Regions from separate parts of the Planococcus alpniumensis genome, predicted to be linked through region 2. Evidence: riboswitches for the same ligand, from Rfam matches in the RefSeq annotation. Region 2 holds a riboswitch; each other region holds the start of a gene.

Region 1 (4,264 bases), 1.6 Mb from region 2:
CAAAAAGCACGACCCGAAATACAATATCCGTCTGAAAGACAATAAGACCTATCCGTATTTGAAAATCACGGGTGAACGCCACCCGAAACTGGTTATCACGAGGCAGGTCAAAAAAGATAAAGGGAAATATTTCGGCCCTTATCCGAACGCCTATGCAGCGAGTGAAACGAAAAAGCTGCTGGATCGGTTGTACCCGCTTCGTAAATGCCATACGATGCCGGACCGCGTCTGCCTGTATTACCATCTCGGCCAATGCCTGGCGCCTTGCGTCAAGCCGGTGGAAAAGGATACGTACCGCGAAATGATCGATGGCATCAGCCGGTTCCTCAACGGCGGCTTCCGTGAAGTAAAGCAGGAGCTGACAGAAAAGATGAGCGAGGCGGCGGAGAACCTGGAGTTCGAACGGGCGAAAGAATACCGCGACCAGATCAGCCATATCGAATCGGTCATGGAAAAGCAGAAAATGGCGATGAACGATTTCACCAACCGCGACGTCTTTGCTTACGCTGTTGATAAAGGCTGGATGTGCGTGCAAGTATTTTTCGTGCGCCAAGGAAAGCTCATCGAGCGCGAAGTGTCGATGTTTCCCTTGTACCGAGACCCGGAAGAAGAATTCTTGACATTCCTCGGCCAGTTCTATGAAAAGCCGGATCATATTAAACCGAATGAAATCCTGTTGCAGGAAGCGGAAGACGAAGAATTCCTGAAAGAGTGGCTCGGCGCGAAAGTACTCGTCCCGCAGCGCGGCAAGAAAAAAGATTTGGTGTTGCTCGCGCGCAAGAACGCGGAAATCGCCATCAAGGAGAAATTCCAATTGCTCGAGCGCCAGGAAGAACGTACGGTTGGTGCCTGCAATGAATTGGGCGAAGCGATGAACATCCACACGCCGCTGCGCATTGAGGCATTCGATAACTCCCATATCCAAGGGGCGGATGCAGTGTCTGCGATGGTCGTCTTTATCGACGGCAAACCGTCGAAGAAAGACTACCGGAAATACAAAACCCGCTCCGCGCAGAAGCCCGATGATTATGCGGCAATGCGTGAAGTGGTCCGCAGACGCTACAGCCGTGTGCTGAAGGACGGCTTGCCGCTGCCCGACTTGATTATCATCGATGGGGGCAAAGGCCAGATCGAATCGGCGCGCGAAATCATCGAAGACGAACTCGGGCTCGACATTCCGATTGCCGGCCTCGCGAAAGATGCCAAGCACCAAACGTCCCAGCTTCTGTACGGAAATCCGGTCGAGATGGTGGAGCTCAAACGCACGAGTGAAGCATTTTATTTATTGCAGCGCATTCAAGATGAAGTCCACCGTTTTGTCATCACCTTCCACCGTCAATTGCGCGGCAAGAATTCGATTCAATCCGCGCTCGACGGCTTGCAAGGCGTCGGCCCGAAACGTAAGCAGCAATTGCTGAAGCATTTCGGCTCTGTACGGAAAATCAAGGAAGCGAACGCTGACGAAATTCAGCAGGCCGGCATTCCCGAGAAACTGGCCGTGGAAATCGAGCGGCATTTCAAAGAACAGCCGTTGCAACAGGAATAACTTCGTGGTATTGTAAGAACACAATTGAATCACTTGTAAAAAGTGATGATAGAGGAGCGGCCGTCAATAGTAAGCATTCCGAGATTTGCAGAATCTGTGAAGGATGCCGAAAGGGACGCCCGCCGAAGTTTACGGCGCACTGCTTGCGCGTATGCTGGTCCTGCATTTAAGAGATGCAGGGCTGTCAGAGTTTGACTCTGGAGGGCTATCTCACATGGACGTTTGAAATCGTACATGAGAAGAGAGGTAGCTTGCCGGGCAATCGGCGAGTTGCCTCTTTTTTGTTGAGGGCCACTTACTTTAAGTGGGAGTGGAGAGAATGACAACAATCGTAATGAAGTTCGGGGGGACGTCCGTAGCGTCTCCGGAAAAAATCCTAGGCGTGGCAAGACGCGCCATCCGGGAAAAACAACAAGGCAAGCGCGTCGTCATCGTCGTCTCGGCGATGGGCAAAACGACAGACACGCTGCTCGGCCTTGCGGGAGAGATTTCCGGCGAGCCGCCAAAGCGTGAAATGGACATGCTGCTCGCTACAGGTGAACAAGTGACCATTTCGTTGTTGGCGATGGCGTTCAAAAAACTAGGCCACGATGCCTTGAGTTTCACAGGCTGGCAGGCGGGCATCGAAACGGAATCCGTCCCGCGCAATGCGCGCATCGAAACAATCCACACACAGCGCTTGGAGGAGGCACTTGACCTTGGCTTGTTCTGTGTGGTCGCAGGATTCCAAGGCGTTGACAAGAGCGGCAATATCACAACGCTCGGCCGCGGTGGATCCGATACGACCGCTGTGGCGCTAGCAGCTGCTTTAGGCGCTGAAAAATGTGAAATCTATACGGATGTTGACGGAGTTTACACGTCTGACCCGCGTTATGTCACAGGCGCCCGCAAACTTGAACAGATTTCATACGACGAAATGCTCGAATTGGCCAATCTCGGGGCGGGAGTCCTTCATCCGCGAGCTGTGGAATTCGCCAAAAACAATCAAGTGCCCCTCTCTGTGCGGGCAAGCTACTCGGATGAACCGGGGACTATCATACAAGAGGTGATCACTGTGGAAAAAAATCTAATCGTGCGCGGCGTAGCATTCGAAAAAGACATCGCCCGCATCACTGTCAGTTACACTAAGCCATTCAATGGCTCGCTCGCCAATATCTTCACGAGCTTGGCAGATCATTTAATCGATGTCGACATCATTGTGCAAAGCATCAGTGAGGAGTTTCCGCCATCTGTTTCCTTTTCGATTAAAGAAGACAGCCTGGCAGAAGCGCAGCGCGTGTTGTCGGAAGCGCAGGAACAGATCGGCTATAACACCATCGATATCGAAACCGGCTTGGCGAAAGTGTCGATCGTCGGATCCGGCATGGTATCGAATCCAGGCGTCGCGGCAAAAATGTTCGATATTCTCCGTGCGCAGGATGTGCCGGTAAAAATGGTCAGCACTTCCGAAATCAAAGTATCTGTCGTAGTCCCGGCGAGTAAAATGGAACGCTCAGCAAATGCGCTCCACGATGCATACGGACTGACGCCAGCGTCTGTCAGATAAGGAAAAGCCCAGCCAAGCTGGGCTTTTTTGCGTTCCCAAGAGTTTGTGTAAAAATTCACATTTTGTTCAAATTTTAAATAACGCCATTACGGTCCTATATGAGCTTATAAAACAGTGAAACGGATGCCTATATCTCGCCTGTTTCGAAATAAAAATATAGCTTTTCATGATTTCTTTCCTATTTAATATCCGTAAAAACCTTCACAGACCCTAGACGGGATGCGCTCAAAAAGGCTTACTTGCCTTGACGCTCCTAGAGGGGGGGAGTACAATAAATATGTCATATTCTTGTACATGATGCTTATAGCAACGCGGAGATATTTTCCTGATATAGGAAAACTTTGTGCTGCCAACTAATGTTTTTGAGGGGGGTAAAATTTTTGGATAACAATCGTGAATTTTTAATGCGCAGGCTGCACTCTTTACTCGGGGTCATTCCAATCGGATTGTTCTTGACGCAGCATTTGATCGTCAACCATTTCGCTACGCAGGGCGTGGAAGCGTTTAACCAAGCTGCCCACTTCATGGCGAATCTTCCATTCGTCATTTTCCTGGAGATTTTCGTCATCTACTTGCCGCTCATGTATCATGCTTTCTACGGTTTATACATAGCGTTCACGGCGAAAAACAACCCGGGGCATTACAGCTACATGCGCAACATTTTATTTGTTGCACAGCGCTATACCGGAGTTTTCCTAGTGGTCTTTATCGCATGGCATATTTTCGAGACAAGATTCCAAGTTGCGATTGGAGCGGGAGAAGCAGATTTCAACATGATGGAAAACATCCTGACGAATCCTCTCATGTTCGCGTTCTACGTAGTGGGTGTCTTGTCCGCAACATTCCATTTTGCGAACGGATTGTGGTCTTTCTTTGTAACGTGGGGAATCACGGTTTCCGAGAAAGCACAGCGCTACTCAACTTACTTCACACTTCTAGTCTTTATTGTATTATCGATCATTGGTATCAGAGCATTGTTTGCATTCGTTTAAGGATGTCCCAAACATTGGTGAATTAAAAGAGGAGTGAACACTACAATGGCGAAAGGCAAAATTTCTATCGTCGGTGGGGGCCTAGCTGGCCTAATGGCAGCAATTAAAGTTGCTGAAGCAGGAGCACCTGCCGATCTATTTTCCATCGTTCCCGTTAAACGGTCTCACTCTGTGTGCGCA
Region 2 (4,264 bases):
AACTGGTCGGCCAAACGGTTTTGGAACGAAGAAATCGCCAAGTTCATCAATAACAGGCTTGCCTTCTTGTCTTTGATGATCTTAAAAATATCGGTTTCTTTCCATTTTTTGTCCTGCATGACCGATTCATAGCGCTGGGCATCAAGTTCGATGCACACCGAATCCGGCCGTTCGCGTTCGACGACTTCCTTGACTTGCTCTGCGCTCAGTTTGGAGACATGTGCGGTGCCGATTAAAATCACTTGTTTGCCGCCCACTTCCAGCCGGGTAATATTGTCTTCTGTCATTATCTCTTGTGTCATGAGTGTACTTCCTTCATAGAATAGGATTTCTTCTTCATTTTTCATTGCGATGAAAAAGACTGTCTATTCTTTATAATGAATCACCAAGCGCAAAATATCAATCTTTTCGAAAGCTTATAATTCCGTGGCGTCGAAGGTATTGCCGCTATTCAAATCACCGGCGCGGAAGCCTTTGTAGAACCATTCCTTGCGCTGTTCGGATGTGCCATGGGTAAAGCTTTCCGGAACGGCGTAGCCGCGCGTGCGCTTCTGGATCGTATCGTCGCCGACCGCGCTAGCCGCAGTCAAAGCTTCTTCCAGGTCGCCTTCTTCCAAATAGCCCATGCCTTGAGCATGATGCGCCCAGACACCCGATAAATAATCTGCCTGCAATTCCAAGCGCACTTGCAATTGATTGTATTCGGTCTCGCTCAGTTGATTGCGCGCTTGCTGGACATCTCCAAGCACGCCAAGCAAGTTCTGCACGTGATGGCCGACTTCATGCGCGACGACATACGCCATCGCAAAGTCACCGGGTGCATTGAACTGGCGCTCGAGTTCATCGTAAAAGCTCAAATCGATATACAGCTTGGAATCCGCCGGGCAATAAAACGGCCCCGTTGCAGAACCGGCCATGCCGCACGCTGACTGGACGCTTCCAGAAAACAGCACCAAAGTCGGCTCGACATACTCCATGCCTTCTTCAGCGAACACTTCCGCCCACACCTCTTCCGTATCTGCGAGGACAACCGATACGAAATCGGCCAGTTCTTCTTCCCGCTCACTTGCCACATACGGCTCCGAAGTAGAAGCTCCTCCGCCATCTCCGAGTATCGCTCCCGGGTCGCCCCCGAGAAACGCGATTAACAGAACGATCAGCAAGCCGCCGATTCCGCCGCCGGCAAGCACCGGCCCGCCGACACCGCGCCCTCTCCTGTCTTCTACATTCCTGCTGCCCGCTCGCCCTTTCCATTTCATAACCGAAACCCTCTTTCTGCATTCACTTTTATAAAGTTATACCCATTTCACCGGAAACCTTAATCCCATCTCGGCAAGCGGTAGACTAAAAATCGTTCGCGCGGATCGTCCGCCTCTACCGGCAGCTCAATGTCGCTGATCAATTCAAAAGCGGTGCGCCGTTCGAGGAAATCGGTGTATTCGATTGCCGGATAAAATAAAATTACTTCGATTTCCCGCGGGTTCTCAGCAGCAGAGGCCAAAATCCGATCCACCACAGTCATGAACACCGGATCGGAAAACGGATTGAAAAAATAAAACCAGCGGTCATCCGGCTGGATTTCATAATCCTGCGCGTAGCCGTTGATGAACTTGATGTCCGCCTTCCCCTTAAAGCGCTTTAAATTCCGCAGCGAGGCCTCATGAAGCGACGGATCAACTTCCACTCCTGCAGACGCCGTCCCGAATATATGATGCGCAAAGAAATTCAAGCGCCCTTTGCCGCTCCCGAAATCGACCAGCCTGCCGCTGCCCTTCAGCGGATGCGCCTTGAACAATCTATCCAGCCACGCATAGGGCGTCACTTCGAACCGGTGCTCATGCATCGAGGCATTAAAGCCCATCTGCTCGCCATCCGTTTGGATATTCAATTGCCGGTCCATTTGTTGATCGTCCATGTGATTGCCTCCTTTGATCTATTGAGAGCAGTTCAAGCCGTAGCTTTGTATTCCCACATTTTGCAAAATAAAAAACGCTTTTTCTCTTGCCATTCCTATTTCTTTCTGTTATATTACAGCTAATTCAATAATTTCTTGCTTCCTTAGTGGAGCGAGGATAGAGGCGCAAAAACCATCAGTACGCAATCCGAGGAGTATGAGCTCTTAGGACGATTGCCGAAAGGGGGATTTGCCGAAGCGGCAGGATGCTCATATTCCTGTGCGCTGGTTCTGCACTGAAGAAGTGCCGGACTGTCATATAGGAAACTATATGGAGGGCTATCTGACGAACAGGAACGATTGGTAAACATTGTTTCTAACGGCAGCAACGGGCCCCCGTTGCTGCCTTTTTGTTTACTCCGGACCGGCCCCCACCTCTAACTTTTGAAAAAAACTTAGAAAAGGGTGTGTTCTCTATGAAATTCGGTCAAGTGATCACTGCGATGGCAACGCCATTCGACTCAGACGGTGAAATCGATTTTCAGGCAACAACAAATCTCGTGGAATATCTAATCAATAACGGTTCGGACGGCATCGTTGTCGCCGGGACGACCGGTGAATCGCCGACTTTGTCGACAGATGAAAAAGTGGCGCTGTTCGTCCATGTCGTCACCGTGGCAGACGGGCGCGCGAAAATCATCGCAGGCACCGGCTCGAACAACACGCGCGCATCGGTCGCCTTGACCCAGCAAGCAGAGCAAGCAGGCGTCGACGGCATCATGCTCGTCACTCCTTACTATAACAAACCCTCACAAGAAGGCATGTACCGTCATTTTGAAGCGATCGCAAACGCGACGGCGCTTCCGGTCATGCTCTATAACATCCCGGGCCGCAGTGTCGTCAATCTATCGGTCGATACGATCGTCCGCTTATCGCTTATCGACAATATTACCTGCGTGAAAGAAGCAAGCGGAGATTTGGACGCCGCTTCTGAAATCATCGAACGCACAAGCAGTGACTTTGCCGTCTACAGCGGCGATGACAGTTTGACTTTGCCGATGCTTTCTATCGGCGGAACGGGCATCGTCTCGGTCGCATCGCATATTATCGGCAATGACATGCAGGAGATGGTCAAATTGTTCCGCACGGGCGATACAGCGGGAGCTGCGGCGCTTCACCGAAAATTGCTGCCAACGATGAAGGCCTTGTTTGCAGCACCGAGCCCGAGCCCGGTCAAAGCCGCATTGAACCTATCGGGTGTCCCGGTCGGCGGCGTGCGCTTGCCGATGCTCGCGCTAACAGAAGAAGAAACCGTCACTTTGCAGCAATTCCTGCCGTCCGCTAAACAGGACGCGGTCACCAATTAAAAAAAACTTCGCAGATCCGTTTCAGGGTCCGCGAAGTTTTTTTCAGTTATAGACGTGTTCCATGGCCCGCTTCAAGCTGCCGCCAATATTCAAGGTCCGCACATCCACGCCGAGTGTGGTCAAGGATTGCGCCGTTTCCGGCCGGATTCCCGTCAACACCGCTTCGACGCCGATCAGCCCGAGCGATTGGATGATTTTGATGACTTGTTCGGCCACCATCGTATCAACACGGATTACTCCAGACAAATCAATGATCAAGGTGCTGATTTTCAATTCACTTGCCGATAAGAGCGTGCGCTCCAAAATATAATGCGCCCGGTCGATTTCGATGCTGCCGACAAGCGGCAAGATAGCAACCGAATCACTGATTGGAACGACAGGCGCCGACAATTCCAGAAACTCCTGGCGTGCTGTCGCCAAATTGCGTTGATAGGAAGTCGTATACGCATGTGTATAGGAATACGTTGCATGATCCAGAAGCGCATGCAATAATTCTGCCGCGTCATACGTTATTCCCGGGGAAATAGCCAAGCGTCGGCCTTCGCTTTTGATCAAAGTCGCAATGTGCTTCCGGTACAATGCCGTTTCAGCAAGCGCCACATCCAAGGTCATGCCCTGCTCCAGAAAAAAGTTCCCGGTGGCGGTTCCCCACCGTGCCATATCCGCCATGATTTCTTCCTGGCGGCAGCTGTTCTGCATCGATTTTCCGAGCAGCTCGATGAAACGCGCCCGTTCCTTCAATACCACCTCTGACAACTCCCGGTTACTTTCCAGAACTTCTTTTGCCACAGCCGCATGCCGTTCTTCCTGAATCAATTCCGCAATCATATATTTTTCTTCTTCCACTCGTTTACCGAATAACACCATTTCTTTTTCCATTGGTACCTCCGTCAATTGCTGCATTGTTCATTTCTTGCAACGGATTCATTATACCTAATCTTCTATACAAGAAATAGCCTTTTGCTTTTAATCAGAAAAAATGCCCGCCGAGTGGCAGGCATTT
Region 3 (4,264 bases), 1.8 Mb from region 2:
TGTATCTTCCCCCCATGCCTGATTGAATGAGAACAAGGTATAACGCATCGCCCAAGCGATAATAACCGCGTAATACACTGAGATGACGAACGACACGAACATCGCCCACCAGCCGAGCCATTCGGCTTTCTTGCCGCTCATTCTAAAGAATGAAAGTGGTGCGGATCCGCGATAACGATGGCCGATAGTAAACTCCAATATAAGAATTGGAATCCCGGCTGTTAAAAGAGCAAACAAATACGGTATAAAAAATGCGCCCCCACCATTTTCATATGCTACATACGGGAACCGCCAAATATTCCCTAGTCCTATTGCTGAACCGACCGCCGCCATGATAAAACCGGCTCTCGTTCCCCATGTAGAACGTTCCATTTCTCTTCCCCCTTTGTTGGTAGCTTCCAATTTTTTAACAGAAAAATAGGAAGTTTGTTTATATTCAGATTATTTTGGAATCTAAATTTAGTATAACTAGGACCCTGTTCAAAGTAAAGATAATTTCTGAAAATTTCTCAGAAAAACTATTATTATAATAATAAAAAGGTGGAGATATAGTATCTCCACCTTTCAAATCTTAGTTCTGTTCATGTTTCTCCATTAAAGTTGTGCGTTTAGACCAGAAAATGAATAGTATTGCCAAGACGATTGCTACCGCTCCGAGAGCCAGAGGCAAGGAGCCGGTAAAGCCTATGACGATATACCCTACCGCTGCGATCGCTGCAGAAGTCAATGCATACGGCAACTGTGTGACGACATGGTCCATATGGTTGCTTCCTGCACCTGTTGACGACAAAATGGTGGTATCTGAGATCGGTGAACAGTGATCTCCGAATACCGCGCCTGCCAATACAGCAGACAAAGAAGCGAGCAATAATTCAGGTTCTGCCTGGATCATGATCGTTCCAGCGATCGGCAGCAAGATCCCGAACGAGCCCCAAGAAGTGCCTGTTGAAAAGGCCATGACTCCTGCTAGCACAAACAATAGAACCGGCAGTACACTAGTCGGCACATTGCCGCGTGCCACTGCATCGGCAAGATAAGTCCCAGTTTGCAACGCGTCGATCAAATAAGTCAGCGACCACGCAAAGATCAAGATAAACACTGCACCAGCCATCGATTGAATGCCAGCCCAGATGCCTCTGCCGATCCACTGCACTTTTGCCACTTCGTTTCGTCTGATCTGGATGGCGTACAGGATAATCGCAGCAAGCGCACCGATGATTCCGCCTGTGATCAAGGATAATGGCACATCCGTGTTTTCGAAAATGAGCCAGATGTCAAATACTCTATCGGCATTTACATATCCTGTCCACATCATCGCTGCGACTGTCCCGACGATTAATAACAGGATCGGCAACAGCAAATCACGGACACGTCCGTGTGCGTGGCTCGGGAAATCTTCTTTCATTTCCCCGGGAATCACTTTATCTGGATTGAACAACTGGCCTTCTGTAATCGCCAGGCGTTCATGTTTTTTCATTTCCCCGAAATCCACATCACGGATCGCGACGAAGAATACGATGGCGAGTGCCGCGATGACGTAGAAGTTCATCGGTGCCATCCATAGGAAGGCTTCCAGCGCTGAGTATTCCAAGAAGGTCTGTCCAGCTAAAATCGTTCCGATGATCCCGATGATGGCAGCTCCCCAGCTGGATACGGGAGACACGACACAAATCGGTGCAGCCGTGGAATCGATGAAATAAGCTAGTTTTGCACGCGATACTTTATAGCGATCCGTAATCGGCCGTGCGACTTGCCCGACGGCCAAGGCATTGAAGTAATCGTCGATGAAAATCAAGATGCCGAGAAATACCGTAACCAATTTCGCCCCGCGGCGTGTTTTCACACGCGCAGATGCCCAATCGGCAAATGCATGGCTACCGCCAGACAAGCTGACGAATGCTGTAATCACTCCCAGCAATAACAAGAACAAAATGATGAAGACATTGTAAGCGTTAAAGCCTTCATTCCAAAAAATCACTGCAAATGAAGTAAATAATTCATTCGCTGCCTCAACTGGCGCAAACGAAGTCAAGATCAGCGCAGCCGCTACGATGCCGACGCCGAGCGACAGCAATACGCGACGCGTCAACAGGACCATCGCAATCGCGATAATTGGCGGCAGTATCGAAAAGATTGTGTTTTCCATAATTAGATTTCCTCCTATTCGTTTTGATGGTAAGGCTTAGACCAAAAAAGCCGGTTTATCCAAGGGATAAACCGGCTTCCTACAATTCGTCTGTGTGCACAAGCATCAAACAACCCTGTAGCTCTCCATCCGCAGTAAACTGCAAATGACAGTGGCATTCCTGTTCGAAATGCCCCCAATCTCCGCTCCCCTGACCCGGAAACAGTGATTTCGGCAAGCTTCCCTTTCGAATGTGGTCAACGCGGTCAAACTCGCACATTCTACTGATGAAGGCTGCAGCCTCTACCCATCGATATCTAATTCATAAAAAGCATAGCCCAAAAAGCACACGAAATCAACTAACAGTCCATTTTGAATGTTCCTTCTATTTAATGGCTTTCATGCGAAAATAATCACCGAAAACATCACGCAGGAATTCAGGCATGAAATAGCTCTTCTGCGCCCGCTTCAATGCTGGGAAAAAGTAGCCGAATGTAAACAGGTCAAGTGTCGCCAGCCGGTAAATGCGATTCGGGTCAGCAGGTTCGCCCCCGACCATCAGTTGATGCTCGTCCATATCCATGTTGCTATGAATCATCCGGCCGAACACCGCTCCCCGAAAGCCCATACCTTTAAGCTCGAGCTGCGGCCAGTCTTCGTTCAAGGATTGAAGATAAATTTCTTTTAGCTCCGCGCCACTGAGATCGATGACGCACGGATTGATCGGATGCGGCAGCATGCGGTGGAAATCGTAGCGCGTCATCTCGCCTTTTGGCATATCTTCCATGAAAATGCCGGCATTGAACAATCCGCAATCCGCCGAGGCGAACGAAACCAAGGCATCGCCAAATAATTCTGCCATAGGAGAAGGTTTGAACCATTCAGCTTTTAAATGCCGATCATTGTAGAAAACCGTCTCAGCCATTTGTTGCTTGCCGACGCCGACCAAGTATTCATTGAACCCTTCATCAGCTTCTGGCAACTGGTCGGTTTCAATCACTTCCGCGGTCATCTTGCGTGTCGCTATATCAATTTCAATATGGCCGATATAATAACCGAACTTACCGGCAGCACCGAGCAAGGTCCCGCCCATTTCTTTTCCTTGATGGAATAGATGATGGGTATGCGCCCCCAAGATAATGTCGAGTTCCGGGCATTCTGCTGCCAACAGTTCGTCTTCCCTGATGCCAAGATGGGACATGCAGATAAGAAAATCGACCGACTGGCGGATTTCGGCCGCTTCCCGCTTAATCACTTCCCTGCCGTTCGTCACTTGCCAGCCGAGACGGCGGTAAAACGGAGTGAATTCCGCTGTTGCTGCAATGATGCCGATTTTCGTGCCATCCTTCGTTACGATGATTTGGTTCGGGCTTGCCCATTCCGGCTGCTTGCCATCCAAATCCAATAGATTCGCAACCACTACAGAAAAATCTGCCTGCACGTACAATTCGTCCAGTTCTGCTTTGGACAGTGTAATCCCTTCATTATTGCCGATAGTCACGGCATCGTAACCCGCTTCATTGAGCAGCTGCACATTGCCTTTGCCGGCCGTTCCTTCCGTAAAAGGATGCGAACGGTCAACGTGGTCCCCAATATCGAGGACTAAACACACGTCGCCCGCTTCCTCGTGCCAATGCCTGCGCTCTGTCAGCAAGGATTTGATGCGGGGCCAGTGTGTAAAATGGCTATGCAGGTCGTTCGTATGATAAATATGGATGATTTCACTCATGTCAAACACCTCATTATGAACTGAAAATTCCTTCGTAAATCGAGCGGAGCCCGAGTAATAATAATGCGAGCCGCAGCACGAGGACCAGTGTGTCGGATTTGATACTGCGGTTCAGCTTGGCACCGATTTTCGCGCCGATATAGGCTGAGGGGATAATGGCCAAAGTATAGATCCACGGGACATTGCCGAGTGAAATATGCGTAATGGAATTAACGATGGCCGACAGAAAGACCATCAGCATCGACGTCCCAACGGCTACATGAGGCGGAAATAAAAACAGCAAGATCATGGCGGGTACGAGAATCGAACCCCCGCCGATGCCGAATAGCCCGGACGCAAAGCCGACGAAAAAAGTCAATAAGAGCGCAAACCATATCGGGTAACCGTAGACATATTCCTGATCAGCTCGA

The links. A riboswitch is a leader RNA that binds a small molecule or an ion and turns the genes downstream of it on or off. The one in region 2 is predicted to bind lysine.
Region 1: another riboswitch for lysine. It lies ahead of G3255_RS07310 (aspartate kinase); the one in region 2 lies ahead of dapA (4-hydroxy-tetrahydrodipicolinate synthase).
Region 3: another riboswitch for lysine. It lies ahead of G3255_RS06300 (Na+/H+ antiporter NhaC family protein); the one in region 2 lies ahead of dapA (4-hydroxy-tetrahydrodipicolinate synthase).

What each region holds. Positions count from the first base shown of each region.
Region 1 is NZ_JAAMTH010000001.1:1,433,455-1,437,718, forward strand. It holds gene uvrC (excinuclease ABC subunit UvrC) at 1-1,546, shown strand, start outside; lysine riboswitch at 1,588-1,762, shown strand; gene G3255_RS07310 (aspartate kinase) at 1,866-3,092, shown strand; gene G3255_RS07315 (succinate dehydrogenase cytochrome b558 subunit) at 3,473-4,084, shown strand; gene sdhA (succinate dehydrogenase flavoprotein subunit) at 4,130-4,264, shown strand, end outside.
Region 2 is NZ_JAAMTH010000001.1:3,062,636-3,066,899, forward strand. It holds gene G3255_RS15455 (TraB/GumN family protein) at 1-287, opposite strand, end outside; gene ypfJ (KPN_02809 family neutral zinc metallopeptidase) at 417-1,259, opposite strand; gene G3255_RS15465 (SAM-dependent methyltransferase) at 1,319-1,915, opposite strand; lysine riboswitch at 2,066-2,244, shown strand; gene dapA (4-hydroxy-tetrahydrodipicolinate synthase) at 2,371-3,261, shown strand; gene G3255_RS15475 (STAS domain-containing protein) at 3,304-4,140, opposite strand.
Region 3 is NZ_JAAMTH010000001.1:1,241,205-1,245,468, reverse strand. It holds gene G3255_RS06305 (sodium-dependent transporter) at 1-372, opposite strand, end outside; gene G3255_RS06300 (Na+/H+ antiporter NhaC family protein) at 572-2,146, opposite strand; lysine riboswitch at 2,257-2,439, opposite strand; gene G3255_RS06295 (bifunctional metallophosphatase/5'-nucleotidase) at 2,511-3,854, opposite strand; gene G3255_RS06290 (sulfite exporter TauE/SafE family protein) at 3,868-4,264, opposite strand, start outside.